DNA from 2 places in the Variovorax sp. 05N34 genome. Region 2 is predicted to be linked to the other one. Evidence: predicted binding sites of a transcription regulator. Region 2 holds the regulator's gene; the other holds the start of a gene.
What was found. Region 2 encodes HrcA, which represses chaperone genes, less so after heat shock. Its sites were predicted from a motif close to TTAGCACTCNNNNNNNNNGAGTGCTAA; they were not measured.
Positions count from the first base shown of each region.

Region 1: the regulator HrcA is predicted to act here: its motif matches at 4,424-4,450, upstream of groES (co-chaperone GroES).

Region 1 covers NZ_JBFTNI010000007.1:124,039-132,721, reverse strand. The annotation lists gene AC1DMA_RS19630 (ATP-dependent nuclease) at 1-1,586, shown strand, start outside; gene AC1DMA_RS19625 (UvrD-helicase domain-containing protein) at 1,579-3,012, shown strand; gene AC1DMA_RS19620 (helix-turn-helix domain-containing protein) at 3,500-3,730, shown strand; gene groES (co-chaperone GroES) at 4,528-4,818, shown strand; gene groL (chaperonin GroEL) at 4,867-6,519, shown strand; gene AC1DMA_RS19605 (sensor histidine kinase) at 6,598-8,064, opposite strand; gene AC1DMA_RS19600 (response regulator transcription factor) at 8,061-8,683, opposite strand, start outside.
Region 2 covers NZ_JBFTNI010000003.1:16,861-27,414, reverse strand. The annotation lists gene mutM (bifunctional DNA-formamidopyrimidine glycosylase/DNA-(apurinic or apyrimidinic site) lyase) at 1-792, shown strand, start outside; gene AC1DMA_RS09065 (dynamin family protein) at 866-2,827, shown strand; gene mutY (A/G-specific adenine glycosylase) at 2,853-3,890, shown strand; gene rapZ (RNase adapter RapZ) at 3,924-4,799, opposite strand; gene recN (DNA repair protein RecN) at 4,796-6,478, opposite strand; gene AC1DMA_RS09045 (NAD kinase) at 6,480-7,376, opposite strand; gene hrcA (heat-inducible transcriptional repressor HrcA) at 7,405-8,409, shown strand; tRNA gene AC1DMA_RS09035 (tRNA-Ile) at 8,465-8,541, shown strand; tRNA gene AC1DMA_RS09030 (tRNA-Arg) at 8,622-8,698, shown strand; gene greB (transcription elongation factor GreB) at 9,388-9,963, shown strand; gene AC1DMA_RS09020 (RelA/SpoT family protein) at 9,975-10,554, opposite strand, start outside.

The sequences.
Region 1 (8,683 bases), on a different contig from region 2:
TTGAGGCAATCAGGTATGCGTTCCATCCTCAGTGGAACCTGACCCTCAGCGACTCGGATTTCTACACGGGCAAGGTAGAAAACGCCATTGTCATTGAGGTGTCCATAGGCGATCTCGTTGAAGACTTCCTCTCCCTCAACATGTACGGCCAGTACCTGCGAGGTTGGGACGCCAAGACCGGCAAGCTCGTTGACGAGGCCGACGACGCTCTTGAATCCGTCCTGACAATCCGCCTCACTGTCGGCAAGGACTTGGAGCCCAAGTGGCTGGTGGTCTGTGATCGCAATCCTGACGGTGTGCCCTTCAAGCAAGCTGATCGCAACAAGGTCAGCGTGGGCCTGATCGGAGCCTACAGCGAGAGACAACTTTCATGGGCGACAGGCACGGCCTTAGCAAAGCTCACTGAAGCGCAGAGCCTGAACGAGTTGCTTGCCAATGCTTCAAGAACGGCCCGCACCTCGCTTGACGCCGACAGGCCCAACAGCCTGAAGAACTTTGACGCTGCCGCCGTGAAGTCTCAGGAGGTGGCCAAGATTTTAGGTGTGCCTGTCGTGGAAGCCTACAAGGCCCACTTGGACTTGAGTTCGGTGAACCTGAAGGTCGGCGGACTCGCTCTGCATGACGGCGACATTCCGCTTCGCCAGTTGGGATTGGGGTCACGGCGAATGCTGTTGTGCGGCATTCAAAAAATGGGTCTTGAAGAAGGCCATGTGACCCTCTTTGACGAGGTTGAGTTCGGGCTCGAGCCTCACCGCATTTCTCGGCTCTTGAAGCATGTGCGGGAGGACAAGCGGGGTCAGTATTTCTTGACCACCCATTCACCTGCCGTGCTTCGTGAGCTCACCGTCAATGAGCTCTACATTGTCCACAGCAAGGCAGGCACTGTGCGGGTCATCCCCGCCTTCTGCGAAGGCTTGGTGGCCCATGAGGCACAGGGGAAGATTCGATCCAGCGCTGAAGCCTTTCTGTCGAAGAAGGTCGTAGTCTGCGAAGGGGCCACTGAGGTGGGCTTCTTGAGAGGCTTTGACGACTACCAGGTCGGAAAAGGCAATGATCCGTTCTCATACCACGGGGTGTCCTTGTTGAACGCTGGTGGTGCGAGCAAGATTAAAGCATTGGCCGAGGCATTCAAGCTGCTTGGCTATGAGGTCTGCGTCCTTGCTGACGGAGACGCCGAGAAGCAGTTCTCGCCTGCCCATGAAGCGGAGTTGAGAGACAAGGGCATTCCGGTTCATGTGTGGACCGACAGGCTCTCATTGGAGGAACGGGCCTTTCAGGACTTGCCGTGGGCAAGCGTGATCGCCAGTGTGAAGCTTGCCCAAACCGTTCCCAGCTTGACCGTCTATGCCAACGTGCGTTCCAAGTATCAAAAGGAACTCAGTGAAGACGTTGGCACGTGGGCGGAAAGTGCCGATCTGAGACTTGCCATCGGGAAGGCGGCGAAGGGTTGCGACTGGTTCAAGGACATCACCCGAGGCGACTTGTGGGTTCAGGCTATCAGTCCTTCTTTCGGCGATCCCGATTTTTCAAAGAAGGACATTCCTGTGAAGCTCTCCAAGCTCTGGGAATGGGCTGAGCATGTCTGAGGAACTGGCAATCAAGCTCGGTGAATGCACAGGCAAGGGGTATGTCATCGCTCCTGCTGGCTACGGCAAGACGCACTTGATTGCCATGGCGGTGAAGGCGGGAACCCACCGGCAGTTGATCTTGACGCACACGTTCGCCGGGGTCAATTCCATCAAGACGAAGATGAGCACCCTCGGTGTTCCTGCGTCCCGGTACCAGATTGACACCATTGCCAGTTGGTCCCTTCGTCTTTGCCTTGCATACCCGAAGAACTCTGGGTGGAAGATTGAAAACCCAACGAGCAAGCAGTGGGCGACGCTCTATGAGGCATGTTCAACCCTGCTGAAAAAGGACTTCGTTCGCCGTATCGTCAAGGCCACTTACGCCGGCGTTTACGTGGACGAGTACCAAGACTGCTCGGATCTGCAGCATGGTCTTGTGTGTGCCTTGGCCGAAGTGCTGCCTAGCCGCATTCTGGGCGATCCCATGCAGGCCATTTTTGACTTTGACGACGGCAAGCCCGTGGATTGGGACGCTAGCATCTATCCGCATTTCGCCTGCTTGGGTCAGTTGGAGAAGCCATGGCGTTGGGACAATGCGGGACAGCCGTTGTTGGGTGCATGGCTCAAGGCCGCGAGAAAGAGCTTGGAGCAGGGTCAGAAGATCGACCTTATCAACGGCCTGCCTGCATGCGTAAAACGGGCCTACACCGATCCCCAGTACCTGCCCAACAAGCAGTACGCTCTTCTCTGTGAGCACTTAGGCAACACCGCCTCCGTCATTGCCTTGCATGGCGGGGATCAGGAGTCCAAGAACAAGACCCACCGCCTGGCTCGGACCATGGGAGGCCGTTTCTCTTCCATTGAGGAAGTGGAAGGCAAGGCGCTCTTCTCGTTCGTCAAGAAGCTCGATTCCGCCAAGAACACGAAGGCTAGGTTCCTGCACGTCTTGGATTTCGCCAAGGACTGCTTCACTGCCGTCGACAAGACGCTGACCGCTGGCACCAAGCTTGGAAACATTGCCAAGGAGACGAAGGCCACAAAATATCCCAACTTGCTGGCGGCCGCGAACCTGTACCTCACAACGCCGACAAGCAAGAACCTCAAAGCCTTTATCTTGCTGCTGAAGGATAACCCTGAGACTGCGGCCTACCGGCGTGATTTGCTCTACCGCTTCATGAGCGTCCTGAAGTTGCACATTGACGGGGCAGGGGCGACGTTCCTTGAAGCGGCGAACCTGTACCAAGAAGAAATGCGGCACACGGGCAGGCCGATCAGACATCAGAAGCTCATTGGGACGACATTGCTGGTCAAGGGGCTTGAGTACGACCATGCGGTGATTTTGGACGCCGACTCGCTCGGTACCAAAGACCTCTATGTTGCAATAACGAGGGGTGCAAAGTCGTTAACGATCATTTGCAGCGGCGGAACTTTGCCGAGCGTCTAGGGTTGCCGTTGCCAGGATGCCGCGGTTGCGCGGCACGAAACTATCCGGGTGCACCGGCTCCACTTCGCCGCAAGCGGTTGACGACGGCAATGCTAGCGTCGCAGATGCCCGGTCTCAGGACTACCGGTCGTTCGAACATCGGACGTCAAAGACTGTTCTCAGTCTGGAGCCGAACTAGCGGGACTTCGTCTGTGTCTGTAGTCGGGTGTGAAGCGGTCTTTGAGTTGACACAGATCGATCGGCTGCAATCAGTCTTACTCGGACATCCATTCAGGGGCGACTCGCAGTTCCTCAGGGCCAAATGCGCGGCATGAGCAACATCGGTTCCGTCTTGAAGTCTGAGATCTCTCGCGTTGCGCGCAAGCAGAAATGGACAGCCTCAACAAACAAGCTCGCAGTATCCCAGCGAGATCGCCGACTTGACGCGCCAAGTAGCCGGGCGGCACAAGCAGCTCAACCAGTTAGCCCTCAGGCGAAGACCGCTTCGATGATCACCGCCGTCGACGATGCCGAGACGCCTCGTCGCTTCAGCGCCACTCGTTTTGCTGCCCAAAGGGCCGAGCTTGGCTTGTCTGGGGCTTTCTACGGAACGCTTGTGGGCATGAGCGGCGCTACCATTTATCTTTGGGAAAGCCGCGCGCCAACGAACAGCAGCTTCAGCGCTTGGTCGCAGTTCGCGCTCGGCAAGCGCACAGCTCTCGAGAAAGTGAATAAGTAGTCAGTCGACGCTGGACGACATGGAGTTGGCGTGCGGCGTGAGCAGCTACATGCTTCCTACGACAGCGGCTGATTTTCACAATTGGAGCGGCCTGCGCTTGACCGCTCTGTTGAACGCGCCGCCACGTCCAAACTTCACAAGCTTCCGCAAGTTCTGCTCCGACTCTCAACCAATTCGGCAGGGAGAGCGCTTGCTTGACCGCTCTCCCAATCGCACCAGCGACATGATGGTGATCGTCGCCCCTTCTTGACCGCACTGACCGACCATGCTGCTGTCCGCACCCCGGGGATTTGAGGTTTCGGCAGTTGTAACCGACCAGCGATTGGATGGAATTTTCCGACGGATGTTGATTAACCGCGACAGACCTCAATACTCCCCAACAAAGGGGACATGCCGCGCTAGCCTCTCCGCCGCGGCCACGCTCTTCGCCAAATCGCGCGGCATGTCCACGTTCCATACACCGGACCTCCTCTGGCCCGAAAGGCGCCTGTTCGTCGAAGCCCAGGGCCTCCAGGGCTGAGTGGCTAGCTAGGTATTTCCCCTAGCAGGCACCGCAAGAGTCCCCTACCGCGGGAGGCCATGTGCGCACGTGTTCAGAACTGAGAGAGAAAAGTTCAGGACTGATTGAGAATCGACATCACGATCTGCTCTTCAACGCGCGCGCTCTTGAAACCGGGCAAAACACCCTTATGATTAGCACTCGTCGAAGTTGAGTGCTAACAGCACCGCACTTCGCGATGCGGAGCCGGCACCATGCCGGCTTCGGACCAAACCCCCGTTTCTTATCAGGAGATGCAATGAAACTTCGTCCTTTGCACGATCGCGTGATCGTCAAGCGCATTGAAAGCGAAACCAAGACCGCCTCGGGCATCGTGATCCCCGACAACGCCGCGGAAAAGCCCGATCAGGGTGAAGTCCTGGCGGTCGGTCCTGGCAAGAAGAACGACAAGGGCGACCTCGGGGCGATGAGCGTCAAGGTTGGCGACCGCGTCCTCTTCGGCAAGTACAGCGGCCAGACCGTCAAGGTCGATGGCGACGAACTGCTGGTCATGAAGGAAGACGACCTGTTCGCAGTCGTCGAGAAGTAATTTCTCACCCTTCATCCCTCTCATCCAACTGAATCTCGGAGAAAACTCATGGCAGCAAAAGACGTAGTCTTCGGCGGCGAAGCCCGCGCGCGCATGGTCGAAGGTGTGAACATCCTCGCCAACGCAGTCAAGGTCACCCTGGGTCCCAAGGGCCGCAACGTGGTCCTCGAGCGCTCCTTCGGCGCCCCCACCGTGACCAAGGACGGCGTGTCCGTCGCCAAGGAAATCGAACTCAAGGACAAGCTCCAGAACATGGGCGCCCAGCTCGTGAAGGAAGTGGCCTCCAAGACTTCGGACAACGCCGGTGACGGCACCACCACCGCGACCGTGCTGGCACAAGCCATCGTTCGCGAAGGTTTCAAGCTGGTGGCTGCCGGCATGAACCCGATGGACCTGAAGCGCGGCATCGACAAGGCAGTGACCGCCCTGGTCGCCGAGCTGAAGAAGGCTTCCAAGGCCACCACGACCTCGAAGGAAATCGCGCAAGTCGGCTCGATCTCGGCCAACAGCGACGAAACCATCGGCAAGCTCATCGCTGACGCAATGGACAAGGTTGGCAAGGAAGGCGTGATCACCGTTGAAGACGGCAAGTCGCTCGACAGCGAACTCGACGTCGTCGAAGGCATGCAGTTCGACCGCGGTTACCTGTCGCCCTACTTCATCAACAACCCCGAAAAGCAAAGCGCGATTCTGGAAAACCCGTTCGTGCTGCTGTTCGACAAGAAGATCAGCAACATCCGCGACCTGCTGCCCACGTTGGAGCAAGTGGCAAAGGCCGGCCGTCCGCTGCTGATCATTGCCGAAGAAGTCGAAGGCGAAGCCCTGGCGACGCTGGTCGTGAACACGATCCGCGGCATCCTGAAGGTCGTGGCCGTCAAGGCACCTGGCTTCGGCGACCGCCGCAAGGCCATGCTCGAAGACATCGCCATCCTGACGGGCGGCAAGGTCATCGCTGAAGAAGTCGGCCTGACCCTCGAGAAGGTGACGCTGGCTGACCTCGGCCAAGCCAAGCGCATCGAAGTGGGCAAGGAAAACACCATCATCATCGACGGTTCGGGCGCCGCTGCCGACATCGAAGCCCGCGTGAAGCAAGTCCGCGTGCAGATCGAAGAAGCGACCAGCGACTACGACCGCGAAAAGCTGCAAGAGCGCGTGGCCAAGCTGGCCGGCGGCGTGGCAGTGATCAAGGTTGGCGCTGCCACCGAAGTCGAAATGAAGGAAAAGAAGGCTCGCGTCGAAGACGCCCTGCACGCCACCCGCGCTGCAGTGGAAGAAGGCGTGGTTGCCGGTGGTGGCGTGGCCCTGCTGCGCGCCAAGCAAGCCGTGGGCGACAAGCTCAAGGGCGACAACGCTGATCAGGACGCCGGTATCAAGCTGGTGCTCAAGGCCATCGAAGCGCCTCTGCGCGAGATCGTCAACAACGCCGGCGGCGAAGCCAGCGTGGTCGTGAACGCTGTGTTGGCCGGCAAGGGCAACTACGGCTTCAACGCCGCCAACGACACCTACGGCGACATGCTCGAACTGGGCATCCTGGACCCGACCAAGGTGACCCGCACCGCACTGCAAAACGCCGCTTCGGTTTCCTCGCTGCTGCTGACGACCGAAGCCATGGTCGCCGACGCACCGAAGGAAGAAGCCGGCGCTGGCGGCGGCATGCCAGACATGGGCGGCATGGGTGGCATGGGCGGCATGGGGATGTAATCCCGGCCCGGCTTCCAGCCAGTCCAAAAAGCCCCGAGGCGTGAGCCCCGGGGCTTTTTTTCGTCTGAAATGCGGCTCTCAGGTGCTCAGCAGAAAAGAAAACACGGCCCCTTTGTCGACACGCGGCAGCAAGCGGATGTCACTGCCATGCAGCTGGAGGATGCGCTTCACGATCACCAGCCCCAGCCCACCGCTTCGGCCTCCCGCCGACGAGAACATCGGCCGCGTGAAGATGGCGGTGCGAAGCTCGCTCGGAATACCCGGCCCGGTGTCGCTGATCTCGACCTGCACGCCGGCCTTGTCCTGGCGCAACTGCACCATGATCTCGCCGCCAGCGGGTGTGTGGCGGATGGCGTTGTCCAGCAGGTTGGTCAGCACGCGTTCGATCATGCCGAGGTCTGCCGACACGCCGGGCAGGTCCGGTGCAATGTCGGCCACCAGCCGTTGATGCCGCGCCTCGGCGGCCAGCTCGAACTTCTGGAACACGTCCTGCACAAGGTCAGCGAGCGCGAATTGCTCCTTCTCGAGTTTGACCACGCCATATTCCAGTCGCGCCAGTTCGAAGAGCTCCTGCGAAAGCCGGGTGACCTTGCGACTCTGTGCCAGCGCGATTTCGAGGTAACGGCGCCTTTCCGCCGTGTCGAGCGTGTCGGCCTTGATCAACAGCGTCTCGAGGTAGCCGTGCAGTGACGTCAGCGGCGTGCGCAGGTCGTGCGAGATGTTGGCGAACAGCTCGCGCCGCTGCTGGTCCTGCTGCGTGAGTTCGCGCCATTGCTCGGCGATTCGCCGCGTCATCTGCGCGAAGGCCTGGGCAAGCGTGGCGATCTCGTCTCCTCCGCGGCCGACGCGCTCGAACGCCGGTTCCACATCCTGGAGCGCCGCCACGCCATCGTTCTCGAACTTGCGCACCGCACCGGTCAACTCGCGCAAGGGCCGGGTGATGAGCCGAAAAGCCACCAATCCTGCAATCAGGCCCAGCAGGGCGACCAGCGCCACGGACCACAGTGTCGTGCGCAATACATTGCTCGCCACAGCGTCCGCCAGCAGCGCGTCACGCTCTTCGCCCGACAGGACCACGTAGACATAGCCGACCTCCTGCCCGCCCACCCGCAACGGCGCGGCGCTGAATACCTTGCGCGTGCCATTGCCGCGCGGATCGTCACCCAGGACCGGCAATGGCGCGCCGTCGAGCAACCGCCGTATCGGCGCCATATCGACGCGGTCGCGCTTCAGATGTCCGGGCGGGGCCGCCTGCCCTTGGATGCGGCCATCGAGCCCCAGCAGGTAAAGCTCGACGCTGGGATTCACGGCCATCAGCTTGTCGAAAAGGTCGCTCACCGCCGCAGGGTTGGGCCCGTCGCGCTCCATCAACGTCGAGTTCTCGGCAATGTGCGCAGCCAGGCCGAGCGAAAGCCGCTGCGTCACCTCCTGCTCGTAGCGGCTGCTCGCATGCATCTGCAGCCAGATCGAGGCACTGCAGCACGCCAGCAGCAGCACGGCAAAGACCACCGAGATGCGGCGCGACAAGCTTGCATGCAGGCTCATGGTCCGGCCTCCTGCGGCGCCAGCTTGTAGCCGCGCCCCCAGACGGTGAGGATGCAGCGCGGCTGCGACGGGTCAGCCTCGATCTTCATGCGCAGGCGATTGATGTGCGTGTTGACTGTGTGCTCATACCCGTCGTGCTGGTAACCCCAGACATGGTTGAGCAGGTCGAGCCGCGAGAACACCTTGCCCGGATGGCGCGCAAAGAAGTGCAGCAGATCGAACTCCCGCGGCGTGAGTTCGACAGGCTTGCCATCGACCTGCACTTCCCGGGCGACCGGATCGATGCCGAGGTTGCCGATGTCCAGCCGTCCTGCCTCCATTCGCGCATTGCGCGCCAGGGCGTCGGTGCGCCGCAGCAAGGCCCTGACCCGCGCCACCAGTTCCAGCACCGAGAACGGCTTGGCCAGGTAGTCGTCAGCGCCGAGTTCGAGGCCCAGGATGCGATGCACCTCGCTGGACCGCGCACTCGTGATGATGATCGGGGTATAGCGCGTCATGGCCCGCGCCCTGCGGCAGATTTCCAGCCCGTCCACGCCCGGCAGCATCAGATCGAGGATCAACGCGTCCCAGCTTCCGCGCTCCAGTTCGCGCAAGCCGGCATCGCCATCGGCGGCATGCG
Region 2 (10,554 bases):
GTCACTCGCCGCGGTTTTGCGGATCGCATTATTGGAGCCCGCATCGACGCTGTGCGCGTAGGCAAGCCGTTGCGCTGGGAGCTCGGCATCGATCCCGCCTTTCTGGTCGGGCGAACGGTAAAGGCCGTGCGCAGACGCGGGAAATACCTGCTTGTCGATCTTGACTCAGGCCTTCTTCTCATGCACCTCGGAATGTCCGGCAGCCTGCGTTTCGATGCCTCTCTGCCGCCTTCGGGCGCACATGACCACTTCGACCTCGCGACGAATCAAGGGGTCCTGCGCCTCAACGACCCGCGCCGCTTCGGTGCGGTGGTGTACGTTGACCACGAGGCTTCGCCGCTCGCGCGCAAATTGCTGGGCGGACTGGGGATGGAGCCGCTCGGTGAAGCCTTCGACTTCGATGCATTTCTGGCCGGAATGCGCCGTCGAAAGGCGCCAGTAAAGCAGGTGCTGTTGGCGGGCGAAGTGGTGGTCGGCGTCGGAAACATCTATGCCTCCGAAGCGCTGTTTGCCGCCGGAATACGCCCGACGCTTGCTGCGTCGCGGATCAGTCGGCCCCGCGCATTGCGCCTGCATGCAGCGATCCGCGAGATTCTGGCGCGAGCCGTCGAGCGCGGGGGAAGCACCCTGCGTGACTTTTCGAACACGGACGGGCAGAGTGGCTACTTTCAGTTGGAAGCTAACGTCTACGGGCGGGCGGGTGAACCTTGTCGGGTCTGTGCATCACCAATCCGTCAGGTGCGGCAGGGGCAGCGGTCCACGTATTTCTGCCCGAACTGCCAAAAGTACTGAAGCAGCACAGGCGATTGGCCTTCAAAAGCCCAGCCGATGCTATATTTTGTAAATCCTCCTTACATTTGTCCCCTTGACTGCTTCCTTTAATCAGCAATTCGACCAGCATGGCGCGTGGCGACGCAATTTCGCGCACCGCTTGAAGTGGCTTGCCAGCTGGCTGAACGAAAACGAACTGCTGAACCAGAGCGTTGCGGAGCGCTTGCGGGACGTCGAGTCGCAACTGCGAACCAGCAAGGTCATGGTCGCGTTTGTCGCAGAGTTCTCGCGTGGCAAATCCGAGTTGATCAACGCGATCTTCTTTGCAGGCTACGGGCGCCGCATCATGCCCGCGAGCGCTGGGCGCACCACAATGTGTCCCACGGAGCTGGGCTACGACGCCACGCATCCGGCCAGCCTGCGGTTGCTACCGATCGAAACCCGACTAGAGGCGTACTCTCTCTCGCATTGGCGGGACGAACCGGAGCGCTGGACCGAAATCGCGATCGATGTCGACAACGCAGAGCAACTGTCGCAGGCGATGAGCAAGGTCGCCGAGGTACGCTGGGTTCCGGTGCAAGAGGCTCAGGCACTTGGCTTCTGGAGCGACGACGCGCCCGACGACAACCCGGTCCCCGATTCTGATGGCCGTGTGGAGATTCCGCGCTGGCGGCATGCCTTGTTGAACATGCCGCATCCGTTGCTGGAGCAAGGGCTGGTCATCCTCGATACGCCGGGGCTCAATGCCATCGGCGCCGAACCCGAATTGACGGTGAGCCTGATCCCGCAGGCTCACGCGGTTGTGTTCATCCTCGGCGCCGATACCGGCGTGACACGCTCGGATCTTTCGATCTGGCGCGAACACCTGGTCACCGAGGGCGATGTGAGCGAAACCCGCATCGTGGTGCTCAACAAGATCGACACGATGTGGGACATCCTCAGCACGCCCGCTCAGGTCGACGCCCAGATCCAGCGACAGCGCAAGGGCGCGGCTGAACTGCTCGGCGTGCCGCTTTCGCAGGTACTCCCGGTTTCGGCCCAGAAGGGTCTGCAGGCAAAGATCCGCCGGGACGTGCCTTTGCTTCAGGCGAGCCGCCTTCCCGCGCTGGAAGCCGTGCTGGGTGAAGGATTGCTCGGCAAGCGAGAAACAATGCTGCGGCTGGCGGTCGATGCCGGCATCGCAGCCCTCCGCACAGAAGCAGCCCGCATCCTGCACGTGCGCCAGCGAGACCTGTCGGAACAGGCGCTCGAATTGCAGGGCCTACGCGGCAAGAATGGCTCGGTGATCCGTCACATGCGGGTGCGCATCGAACAGGAGCAAACCGAGTTCGAAGGCAGCAATACGCGCATCCTTGCCTTGCGATCCGTGCAGGGAAAGTTGCTGCGGGAGGTGTATGCAGTCCTCGGGAGCACCGCGCTCAAAGCGGACATGGGCCGCTTGTCTGCGGCCCTGAAGCGGCGCGGCATCAAGTTCAACGTGCGCAAGGTGTACGGCGAAACCTTCGACGCGCTGCGGAATAATCTGCGCGAGGTCCAGGCGACCACCGCCGAGATCCAGGCGATGCTGCATGCCACCTTCCGGCAGCTCAATGCAGAGCACGGCTTCACGCTCCAGGCTCCGCCCGAGCCGGATCTCACGGGTTTCGAGCAGCAGCTGACTCAGATCGAGCGCAGCCACACGCACTATCTCGGCGTCGGCAATCTGCTCAAGTTGTCGCAGCCCGATTTCTGCGACAAGCTGGTGCGCGCGCTGGCAAGCCGTCTTCGCGTCGTCAACGAAGCGGCCATGACCGAGGTCGAGCGCTGGAGCAAAGGCGCTGGCGCACAACTGGATGCTCAGCTGAAGGAGCGGCGCCGCACCTTCACAAAGCGGATCGAGGCCGTCGAACGCATTCAGGGAGCTGCCGGCAGCCTCGACGAGCGCTTGGCGGAGCTGGCCGCCCAAGAGAGCAATCTGGCTGAATTGCATCGCCGCTTGGGCGAGCTCACAACGTTGCTCGTGAGCCATGAGACGCCCGGCGCCGTGCCGGCGCGCAGTGAGCTCAGTGCGGTCTGAAGGCTCTCGGTCGCCGGCGCAACTCATCGCGCCCGCCTTCGCAGAAACTGTCGTCGCCTGGCAGCACACGCATGGGCGCAGTGAGCTTCCATGGCAGAACACGCAAGACCCCTATCGCGTCTGGCTCTCCGAGGTGATGCTGCAGCAGACACAGGTTTCAACCGTGCTCGGCTACTTTGCGCGTTTCCTCGAGCGCTTTCCGACTGTCGGGGCGCTCGCTGCAGCGCCTGAAGATGAAGTGATGGGGCTGTGGAGCGGACTCGGTTACTACAGCCGCGCCCGCAACATGCATCTGTGTGCAAAGGAAGTCATCGCGCGCTTTGGCGGGGAGTTTCCGAGTACGGCAGCACAATTGCAGACACTTCCTGGCATCGGCCGCTCCACGGCATCTGCAATCTCGGCTTTCTGTTTCGGGGAGCGCGTCGCCATCCTCGACGGGAACGTCAAGAGGGTGCTCACGCGAGTGCTGGGGTTTGAGGGCGACCTGTCTTCCTCGGCCCAGGAGCGCACGCTCTGGAACGAAGCGACCGAGCTGTTGCCGCCGGCCACGCAGAAGCAAGCCATCGCCCGCTATACGCAGGGATTGATGGACCTGGGCGCCACGGTTTGTCTTCCGCGCAACCCGAGTTGCATCATCTGCCCGGTGGGAGATGCGTGCGTTGCCAGACGGGAAGGTGCACCGGAGAGGTATCCGGTCAAAACGCGCAAGCTGCGGCGCAGTGCCGAGTCGCTATGGATGCTGAGTGCCCGTGACGATCAGGGGCGCGTATGGCTCCAGAAGCGTCCCGCCAGAGGGATATGGGCAGGGCTCTATTGCCTGCCCGTCTTTGATTCCCGCGAAGCGTTGATTGACAAACTCTCCGCCGCCGATCGCAAGCAGGCACGTGACGAAGCCGGGTTTGTTCATGTATTGACGCACAAGGACCTTCATTTGCATCCGGTTGCGGTCGTTTGCCGCGCACCCTCGACGCTGAGCGAAGACGGAGCATGGTTCGACGATCGCCAGTGGCCGGCGCTCGGCATGCCCGCGCCGGTGCGCAAATTGCTCTTGAACGCTGGTTGAGCCGACCGCAATCGCGCCATCGCGCAACCGCGCTCAGGATCCGTCGAGTTCCCGGTGCCGCTTGAGTGCGGCCCATTTTGAGCCGAAGCCGCGCGCCAGTTGCTCGACCAGGAAAACAGACCGATGCTGTCCGCCCGTACAGCCGATGGCTACTGTCACATAACTGCGGTGGTCCCGCGCAAGCGCGTCCAGCCATCTTCCGAGAAATTGCGCGATGTCGTCGTACATGCGCGCGACGTCGTCGTGCTCGCGCAGCCACTCGATGACTGGCGCATCGCGACCCGTCAACGGACGCAGCGCGGGCACATAGTGCGGATTGGGAAGCATGCGGACATCGAAGACGTAGTCGGCATCGAGCGGCACGCCGCGCTTGAAGGCGAATGACTCGAACACCAGAGTGAGGGCGCTCTCGGGCGCCGCGATCAGCGACTTGATGTAGCTCTGCAGTTGAGCTGGCCGAATGATGCTGGTGTCGATCACATCGGCACCATCGCGCAGGTCGGCGAGCAGTTCGCGCTCCAGGTCGATCGCTTGCGTCAGCACGCGCTGTTGCTCGGGTGCGTAGGTGTGGCCTTCCTGCCGGGACAGCGGATGGCGGCGACGGGTTTCCGAGTAGCGCCGCACCAGCGCGTCCGTCGTCGAGTCGAGGAACAGCGAGCGCAGCGAAACGCCTTCTCGCCGCAAGCCTTCGAGTTGCTGCGGGACGAGCGGCAGCGAAACGCCGCTGCGCACGTCCATGGCGATCGCCACCCGCGCTGTCTGTTGTTGCTGCTGCAATGCGACGAAAGGCGCGAGCAGTTCCGGCGGCAGGTTGTCGACGCAGTAGTAGCCGGCATCTTCGAGCGCGTGCAGGGCCACAGACTTGCCCGAGCCGGACATTCCTGTGATCAGCACGAGTTCGAGACTCATGCGGAAGTCTCCGGTGTCTTGTTGCCCAGCATCTCGCGAGCGTGCGCCAGCGAGGTCTGCGACACGCGTTCCCCGCCCAGCATGCGCGCGATTTCCTGCGCCCTGCCTTCGTTGTCCAGGACGGAGACTCCGCTTTCCGTGCGAAGACCGTCCTGGCCCTTGGCGGCCGTCTGTCGCTTCGCAACCACCAGATGGTGATCGGCACAGGCAGCGACTTGCGGCAGGTGAGTGACTGCAAGAACTTGCCGGTCGCGACCCAACTGCCTCATGAGTCGCCCGACGGTTTCAGCGACCGCGCCGCCGACGCCGGCATCCACCTCGTCGAAGATGAGGGTCTGCGCCTCGCCGAGTTCACTGGTGGTCACGGCGATGGCCAACGCAATGCGCGACAACTCGCCGCCGGAGGCCACTTTGCCGATAGAGCGCGGCGTGCTGCCCGCATGCCCGCTGACCAGGAATGCGATGTCTTCGAGGCCCGACCTGCCGGGTTGCGCCAGCGGTTGAAGTGCCACTTCGAACCGGCCGCCTTTCATTCCAAGCTCTTGCATGGCCTGCGTGACCGCCTGCGCGAGCCGCGGTGCGGCCTGCTTGCGCGCCTTGCCCAAGGCCTTCGCTTCTTTCATGTACGCTTGTTGCGAAGCCAGTTCGGCACGTTCGAGCGCACCGATGTCACTTTGGGCATCGAGCGCTTCCAACTCGGACTGCCACCCGGACAGCAAGACCGGAAGCTCGGCAGGTTGCCGCCGGTAGCGCCTGGCAAGCGACATCCAGAGACCCATCCGCTCGTCCAGTTCGGCGAGCTTCTCGGGGTCCGTGTCAGCCTGCCGGAGATAGCCGTGCAGCGAGTGAGCGGCATCCGCGGCTTGCGCGACGCTCGAGGCCAGAACCTCGCCTAGAACCTTGAACTCGGGTTCGATGTGATCGCAGTTCTGCAGCAGCGTCACCGCACGGCTCAGCGCGGACAGCGCTCCGCCGTCGTCGTCTTCGAGGGCGGAGCATGCGCCCTCGGCGGCTTCAATGAGGGCCTGGGCATTGGAGATGCGCGCATGGCTCGCCGAAAGCTCTTCCCACTCGTCCGTGCCAGGGTCGAGTTTCATGACCTCGGCGACTTGCCACTGGAGCCGCTCACGCTCGCGCTGCAGGGAATCCTGCGCCGATCGCGCGGTTTCCAGTGCGGAAATGGCTTGCCGCCAGGCGTGCCATGCAGCTTCCAGTGTGGTGGTCGTGACGCCCGCATAGGCATCGAGCAGACCTCGAACCGCATCAGGACGAGTCAGGCTTTGCCACGCATGCTGACCATGGATGTCGAGCAGGTGGTCGCCGAGTTCACGCAACTGCGTGGCGGTGGCGGGACTGCCGTTGATCCAACCGCGGCTGCGCCCCTGTAGATCGACTGTCCTTCGAAGGAGCAGGGAATCGCCAGCCTCGAATCCGCCTTCGTCCATCCAGGGACTCAGCGCCGGGTCGGCGTCGAATTCTGCGCTGACGTCCAGGCGGTCGGCACCTTCGCGCACGGCACCGGCGTCTGCGCGATTGCCAAGCGCGAGTTGAAGCGCGTCGACCAGGATCGATTTGCCTGCGCCGGTTTCACCGGTGAGGACGGTAAAGCCCTTGGAGAGATCGATTTCGAGGGCGCGCACGATCACGAAGTCGCGCAATGCGATACGGCGCAATGCCATGTCAGGAACCTCCTTCGTTCCAATGCAGTTTCTTGCGCAGCGTGTCGAAGTAGCTCCAGCCTCGGGGGTGCAGGAACCGCACGCGGTAGTCCGAGCGGCGCACAAGGACCCGATCTCCGATGACCAGCGATGCGAGGGATTGCATATCGAAATTGGCACTCGCGTCCCGTCCGCCAACGAGCTCGATGGAGATTTCTTCTGCATCCGGGAGCAGGATCGGGCGGTTGGAAAGGGTGTGCGGTGCGATTGGCACAAGGATCCAGCCTGGGACAGCCGGATGCAACAAAGGCCCGCCCGCCGACAGCGCATAGGCAGTCGACCCCGTCGGCGACGCAATGATCATTCCGTCTGCCCGCTGGTTCGCCACGAAATGACGGCCGACCGTTACTCGCAATTCCACCATTCCGGATGTGGCGCCGCGATTCACGACCACGTCGTTCATGGCTTGGGCGTCGAAGACCGACACGCCGTCGCGCATTACCTGCGCGTGCATGAGGCTGCGGTGGTCCTCTTCGTATTCGCCGGCAAGCATTGGAATCAGCGTCGCCTGGTAGTTGTCCAGTGCGATGTCGGTGATGAACCCGAGGCGCCCCCGGTTGATGCCGATCAGTGGAACACCGTATGGCGCGAGCTGCCGTCCGATGCCGAGCATGGTTCCGTCGCCTCCGACCACCAGGCCGAGGTCGCACTCTTCCCCGATTTCTTCGACGGTGAGCGCCTTGTAGCGGCTCACTTCGACGATTTCCGCCTGGGACTGCTCGACAAAGACAGTGCAGCCTTGTGATTCGAGGAACGCGCCGATGCCCTCCATGACTTCGTCGAGAGCGCCGCATTGCGCCCGAGCACCAGAAGCCTGGTACTTGCCAATGAGTGCGACGTGACGAAAGCGAGGGCCCATCTACAAATTACAACATTAAAATTGCCCGATGCTGGACGATCGCGCCAAGTTGCTGCTGAAGACACTCGTCGAGCGCTATATCGCCGAGGGCCAGCCCGTCGGCTCCCGCACTCTGTCTCGCGCCTCTGGACTGGATCTTTCGCCCGCGACGATCCGCAACGTGATGTCCGACCTCGAGACCCTCGGCTTGATCGCAAGCCCACATACGTCGGCAGGCCGCATCCCCACGGCACGCGGCTATCGGCTTTTTGTCGACACCATGCTGACGGCGCAACGTGAACACCTCGCCGCGCCAAGCCTTGCCCCGGACCAGCCGCAGAAGGTCATCGCCAATGCCGCGAACTTGCTGTCGAGCCTTTCGCAATTCGTCGGGGTTGTCATGGCCCCGCGGCGCGCCTCCATCTTCAGGCAGATCGAATTTCTCCGGCTTTCCGATCGCCGATTGCTTGTGATCATCGTCTCGCCGGACGGCGACGTGCAGAACAGGGTCATCTTTCCCGAGGCCGACTATTCGCAATCGCAGCTAGTGGAGGCATCGAACTACATCAACGCCCACTATGCGGGGCTGTCGATCGAGCAGGTGCGCGACCGACTGCAGTCGGAAGTCGAGCAACTGCGCGGCGAAATCGCGGAACTGATGCAGGCGGCCGTCAAAGTGAGCTCGGAAGTCCTGACCGAGGCGCAGGACGAAGTAGTGATCTCCGGAGAGCGCAATTTACTTGCGGTCACCGATTTCTCCAGCGACATGGGCCATTTGCGTCGTGCTTTCGAACTGTTCGAGCAAAAGGCCCAGTTGATGCGTCTGCTGGACGTTTCCAGCCAGGCCGAAGGTGTGCGCATCTTCATCGGCGGCGAAAGCCAGGTCGTGCCGTTCGACGACCTCTCGATCGTGAGCGCGAACTACGAGGTCGATGGTCAAGTAGTGGGGACCTTGGGCGTCATCGGCCCGACTCGAATGCCGTACGACCGGATGATCCAGATCGTCGACATCACGTCGAAGCTCGTCACGAACGCTTTGAGCCATCGGAAGTAGCGAAGTAAAGGAAGCAGGAGTGCGCGCCTGTGTCCCACTAGAATCCGGATCGCGTGGGCCGTTAGCTCAGTTGGTTAGAGCAGCGGACTCATAATCCGTTGGTCGCTGGTTCAAGCCCAGCACGGCCTACCACCCCGTTTTTTTCTTTGCCTTGCGTGAAGCTCTGGATCGAGAAAAAGTGTCCAGTTTTGAATGCTATACTTGCAAGCTGTGCGGCTGTAGCTCAGTTGGATAGAGTACTTGGCTACGAACCAAGGGGTCGTGGGTTCAATTCCTGCCAGCCGCACCATCTCAATAAAGGGTTAGCTCGTTGACGCGAGCTAACCCTTTTTCTTTGGTGCGGCCGTATTCGCAGGTTCTTCCCGGCGCATGAAAAAGCCCGCCGAAGCGGGCGAAAGGACCTTGGAGTCCAGAGGAGAGCGTTCATTGTGAGCGTCTCCGGCCGCTTGTGTCCAGAACTACGTCACCTGATGTAAGTGGCGCTCCCGGCCGACTATGCCGTTGACACTACCGCGCTCAGGGCCGAAAGCGCCAAGCCTTTTACCCGCGGCCATAATCGTTGACGGCGAAGCCAGCGCTGCTTGGAGTGACTACCCTCTATCCATCAGATGGAGGGTCCCACGTTTCCTTCCTGGCCTTCTTTGGGGACAACAAGATGAGCTCATTGCAAATGTTCCTGCCAGTCTCCGAGCCTGCTCGCAGCGAGGCACTTTCTCGCCTGAAGCGAACACATCATTTGCCGCGCCATCTCGTCAAGGGCATTGCTCTTGGAGAGCAAGGGAAGAGATTGGTTGTTCCGGACATCTCTCGGCAAGTCGAGCAGTCCCTGCCAGTCTCGGACACCTCAGACGCGTCCGCGCCCGAGCAGCAGTCTGGCTGACCCTGCGGCCCTCTGGCAAGGGCAATTTCCAGCGACCGACGATCGCCCGGTGTGATACAACCGGCGCCCGATTTTCCTGTGGGTCGAAGGCTGGAGCAATGAGCAAGGCATTCACGAAAGAAAACGACGCCGACGACGATGAAAGCGGAGAAGGCAGCGCTCTGCCTCCGCTTCCGGCCGGCGGCAAGAACTACATCACGCCGGCTGGTTACGCGCGGCTGCGATCCGAATTGCTCGATTTGATGGACACGGAGCGTCCGAAGGTGGTCGAAGCGGTCCATTGGGCCGCGAAGAATGGAGATCGCTCGGAGAACGGCGACTACCTTTACGGCAAGAAGCGCCTGCGCGAGATCGACCGCAGGATTCGTTTTCTCACCAAACGGCTCGAGGTCGCCGAAGTCACCGATCCGTCAGTGCATCACGGCAGCGACCAGGTGTTCTTCGGTTCGACCGTGCTGTATGCGGACGAGAACGGCGACGAACGTTCGGTCACGATTCTTGGCATCGATGAAGCCGATAGCGCTCAGTCACAAGTCAGCTGGATTTCGCCGATCGCGCGCGCGCTCCTCAAAACCAGAGAGGGAGATGTCGTCAAACTCGCCACGCCGGGCGGCGTGCATGAGATCGAAGTGCTGTCGGTGAGCTATCCGCCGCCTTCGGACGGACCCCATTGAGCCGCTGAGATTCAGGGGACCGGCACCGTCCGGGTAGCGGCAAGGACTGAGGAGGTCCGCCGAACAGCGCGCAATACGACGTCGAGGTGCGTGCGGTCGCGCACCGCGATCACGAAGCGCAAATCGGTGGAGTCCTGCGGAGTCTCATCCGCCATCTCCACGTGCGTGATGTCGGCCTCGGTATCCGCGAGCGTAGCGGCGACCCGCGCCAATACGCCCTTGTCGTTGCGAACGGTAATGACCACTCCCGTTTCAAAAGCCCGGACCGGATCATCTGCCCATTCGACCGCGAAGAATCGTTCGCTGTCCTTGTAGCGCAGACGCTGGCCGACACCGCATTCCTCCGTGTGCACGACCAGGCCTTCGCCGTGCCCGAGATAGCCCACGATCGGGTCGCCCGGAATAGGGCGACAGCAAAGTGCGAAGCGCACGGATGAGTTTTCGCTGCCGTCCAGCGTGACAGCGCCTTGCGAAACGGCATCATGCGCCGCGAATCGCTCACGACTCAGCATCAGCGCATCGGGCTTTTCGCCACGTTCGGCCATCAGCGCCATCAACCGCTTTGCCACAATGCTTGCGATGCGCTTGCCC